Regions from separate parts of the Enterobacter sp. UPMP2052 genome, predicted to be linked through region 2. Evidence: predicted binding sites of a transcription regulator. Region 2 holds the regulator's gene; the other holds the start of a gene.
The links. Region 2 encodes Fur, which represses iron uptake genes when iron is present. Its sites were predicted from a motif close to ATAATAATGAGAACNACTATCAA; they were not measured.

Region 1: a site for Fur is predicted at 1,202-1,224, ahead of fhuE (ferric-rhodotorulic acid/ferric-coprogen receptor FhuE). Genes of this name have one in related genera too.

The regions. Positions count from the first base shown of each region.
Region 1 covers NZ_JBSKJR010000001.1:994,380-996,582, forward strand. Annotated here, with positions in the region: gene ACWKX3_RS04580 (YncE family protein) at 60-1,118, opposite strand; gene fhuE (ferric-rhodotorulic acid/ferric-coprogen receptor FhuE) at 1,283-2,203, shown strand, end outside.
Region 2 covers NZ_JBSKJR010000001.1:2,037,118-2,039,320, reverse strand. Annotated here, with positions in the region: gene chiP (chitoporin ChiP) at 1-418, shown strand, start outside; gene chiQ (ChiQ/YbfN family lipoprotein) at 461-790, shown strand; gene fur (ferric iron uptake transcriptional regulator) at 934-1,380, opposite strand; gene fldA (flavodoxin FldA) at 1,672-2,202, opposite strand.

The DNA of each region.
Region 1 (2,203 bases), 1.0 Mb from region 2:
TACTGCTACAACGACCACTTTGATAAGTTAGCCATCCCTCACAGGATGGCTGTATTTTTTTAATTTAATGAAATACGAACCACACTATCTGGGCCTTTCGTAGTGTTGTCGTCATTGAAGTCCTGCTTCACTGTTACGTATAACGTTTTACCGTCTGGTGTCACCAGGAGGCTGTTAGGATGGCTGGTGAACGTCCAGCTGTTTTTCACGGCATAGCTGCCAGCGTCAAGCTGCAGCACCTTCTTTGACTCGCGCTGGCTGATGTAAATTTCGTTGCGCGTAGCGTTGAACTTAATCCCCAGCGCATCGCCTTCAAGACGCTTGATAACTTTCCCGCTGCGCTCATCAAATACTAACGTGGTTTTGGCTTTTGAATCATCGGTCACGAACAGGCGGCCGGTAGCCGGATCTTCTGCCATGTTGAGAAACAAATACCCTTTTTTATCTCCCGGCGTCCAGCGCTGTTCGATTTTATACGTGCCCGGGTTAATCACCAGAATTTCACCGCCGCCATTGGCGGCATAAAGGCGATCTGTCAACGGCGAATAGATAATCCCCGTCACCCATTTTCCGGCATTCTCGATTCGGGCTTTTAGCGTCATGGTGCTGGCATCAACCACGGAGATAAAACCAGGGTCGGCAACGCCGCCGATAAACAGTTGTCCCTTGTGGAAGAGGATCTCACGTGCGCCAACCGGGTCGCCATCCTTATCTTTGCCTTCAAACATCAGGCGCTGCAGCACCTTGCCGCTTTGCACGTCCACTTTCGATACACCGCCATCAAGTGTGTTGGTGGTGTAGTAGACCTTGCCATTATCGTCCGCCGCCATGCCGAAGTTTTTCAGGTCGGTGTGGGTTTCACTTTGCGTGGCAAGCGTTGTGGGATCCAGTTTATAGAGCACTCCACCGTTGACGTTTTTAAAGCCCTGCGCGCTCGCGACGTATAACGCGTTTGCCGTTGGAGAATAAACCATCTCATACAAACCATCAGCGAGTTCGCGCTGCTTGAATGCAGGCGAATCAGGGGAAGTTGCTGACGCGGTTGCGCTCAGGGTTAACGCCGCGGTAAGGACGCTGACGCCCCATGTCTTTCCGTTTAGCCATTGCAATTTGTTCATTTTTTGTTCCTGTCAGACGAGAAAGGCGCTGATTTTTTATAAATATACATTTATTTACATTTCACTTACAAAATAACCTGTGCATAATAAAGCAAATAATTATCATTTCCATTCCTATTTAGATAGATGACTTGCAAAAACGACAACAACTGACAGGTAACATGATGATGCTTAACGGCAGGGCAATTCGCGCGAAAGCGCCCGCAGGATTAATTCATACGCCATTCTCACTTTCACTGCTTGCGCTGGCGATGTCCGCCGTCATGCACCCGGCACAGGCGGATGAGAATACACAAGAACAAGAAATGGTTGTCTACGGCGACGGGGGCGGGAGCGCCGATTCGCAGCAGGATTATGCGGTAAAAACCACGCGCTCAGGCACCAAAATGCTGCTGACGCCGCGCGACGTTCCCCAGTCAGTAAGCGTCGTGACGCGCCAGCGTATGCAGGATCAGGATCTGCAAACCATTGACCAGGTATTAACCAATGCCACCGGCGTTTCGTCGCAGCAGGTTGATAGCGAGCGTTCCAGCTACTTTTCTCGCGGCTTTGAAATCACCAGTTTCGCCTACGATGAGATCCCCACATCGATGGGCGACGCGTGGAACTTTGGCGATGCGCAGGAAGATACCGCCATTTATGATCGTATCGAGATTGTGCGCGGCGCGAACGGCCTGATGACCGGCGCTGGTGATCCGGGAGCAACGGTGAACATGGTGCGTAAACGTGCCGACAGTAAAACCTTCAGGGGCAACGTCAGCGCAAGCTACGGAAGCTGGAACAAACAGCGTTATGTGGGCGACATCTCCGCGCCGCTCAATTCCGACGGCAGCCTGCGCGGGCGCGTCGTGGCAGGTTATCAGGATCAGGACAGCTGGCTTGACAGATATGGTAAGCGCAAGAAATTTCTCTATGGCGTAATTGAAGGCGATGTAACGGAACACACAACGGCCTCGCTGGGCTGGGATTATCAGCAAACAAATACCGCCAACCCGACCTGGGGCGGATTACCCAGCCTGTACAGTAACGGCAGACGCACCCATTACGATCGCAACGTGAATACCTCGGCGGACTGGACGGGATAC
Region 2 (2,203 bases):
CCCAACATACGCCTCATCAAACGGTCGTCTGGATATCTGGTGGGATAACCGCTCTGACTTCAACGCCGACGGTGAAAAAGCCGTCTTCTTCGGTGCAATGTATGACCTGAAAAACTGGAATCTGCCAGGCTGGGCGGTCGGTGCTTCTTATGCTTACGCGTGGGACGCGAAGCCTGCTGATATGGCAACCCCGGATGCGTACTACGATCCTAATTACCGCCTGAAAGAGTCCTCCTACAGTCTGGATGCTAGCTACACCCTGCAGGACGGGCGTGCCAAGGGCACCATGTTCAAACTGCACTTCACGCAGTATGACAACCACTCCGATATCCCAAGCTATGCGGGCGGTTACGGCAATATCTTCCAGGATGAACGTGACGTGAAATTCATGGTCATCGCGCCATTCACTATTTTCTGATGAAACCCCGGCGGGCGTGGCCCGCCGAAACGGAGACGGCAGATGAAAAGAAAAGTAGTCATGGTCGCGATGCTGGCAACAGGGCTGGTGGCCTGTGCGCAGCCTCAGGCCCCGAAAGAAGATTCGCGTCTGAAAGAGGCCTATAGCGCCTGTATCAATACCGCGCAAGGCTCGCCGGAGAAAGTTGAAGCCTGCCAGAGCGTGCTGAATGTGCTGAAGAAAGAGAAAGCGCATGAACAGTTCGCGACGCAGGAGAATGTCCGCGTGATGGATTACCAGGCCTGTATTCAGGCGCGTCAGACCGGTAACGAGCAGGAAGTCGAGAAGCGTTGCGATAAGATCTGGCAGGAAATTCGTAATAATAACCAATAGCGCTGTTTGACGCCCGGTGGCGCTGCGTTTACCGAACCTACAGAGGTGTCATCGCCCGTAGGCCCGGTAAGCGCAGCGCCACTGGGCTTTTTAAGGCAAAAAAAAAGCCAACCTTGCGGCTGGCTCAGAGTATGAAAGTTTGCTTATTTCGCGTCGTGCGCGTGCTCATCTTCGCGGCAATCGCCTTCCGCACAGTGTCCATACAGGTACAGGCTGTGGTTAGTCAGACGGATACCGTGGCGCGCGGCAATTTCACGCTGGCGTGATTCAATAGAATCATCGCTGAACTCAATGACCTTGCCGCAGTCGAGGCAGATCAGATGATCGTGGTGGTGTTGCTGGGTCAGCTCGAAAACAGATTTACCGCCTTCGAAATTATGACGGGTAACAATGCCCGCGTCATCAAACTGGTTCAGCACACGATAAACGGTTGCCAGCCCAATTTCTTCGCCCATGTCGATAAGACGCTTGTAAAGGTCTTCCGCACTGACATGGTGATTGTCTGGCCCCTGAAGCACTTCAAGGATTTTTAACCGAGGAAGCGTTACTTTCAGGCCAGCCTTCTTTAATGCGGTATTGTTGTCGGTCATGCGGAATCTGTCCTGTTGCTAAACGTTTCACTTCAAAAGAAGAAGTGACAGAAAATGCACCTGGGATAATGCGTCTCATTATAGAACTGCCATGGCTAAATGAAAACTGCAAGTCTCAGGCAAAGTATGCTTATAAAAACGTGGTATCACCAACAAACTTGTTCGATGGAGCCCACTTTTTATCAGGGGGATATTGTACAGGTCTGAGCGAAAAAGTTAAAAGTTTGTAGCAATTAATTTAATCGGTTTTACCTGGCATGCGGGCGCAACCGCAGTTGCGCCGCAGGAAAATCAGGCGTTAAGAATGTCGTCGAGGTTCAGTTCTTCACGGACCTGCTTCACCCATTTTTCGACACGCTCAGCGGTCAGTTCTGGCTGACGATCTTCGTCGATAGCCAGACCCACGAAGTGGTTGTCGTCTGCCAGGCCTTTGGACGCTTCAAAGTGGTAGCCCGCCGTTGGCCAGTGGCCGACAATCGCCGCGCCGCGTGGCTCAATGATGTCGCGGATGGTGCCCAGCGCATCACAGAAGTATTCCGCATAATCTTCCTGGTCGCCGCAGCCAAACAGGGCGACCAGCTTGCCGTTGAAGTCCACTTCTTCGAGCGTCGGGAAGAAATCGTCCCAGTCGCACTGCGCCTCGCCGTAGTACCAGGTCGGGATACCCAGCAGCAGGATGTCATAACCTTCGAGGTCTTCTTTGCTGCTTTTGGCGATGTCATGTACATCGGCAACGTCTTTACCGAGCTGTTTTTGAATGTTTTTTGCGATATTTTCGGTATTGCCGGTATCACTGCCGAAGAAAATGCCGATGATTGCCATG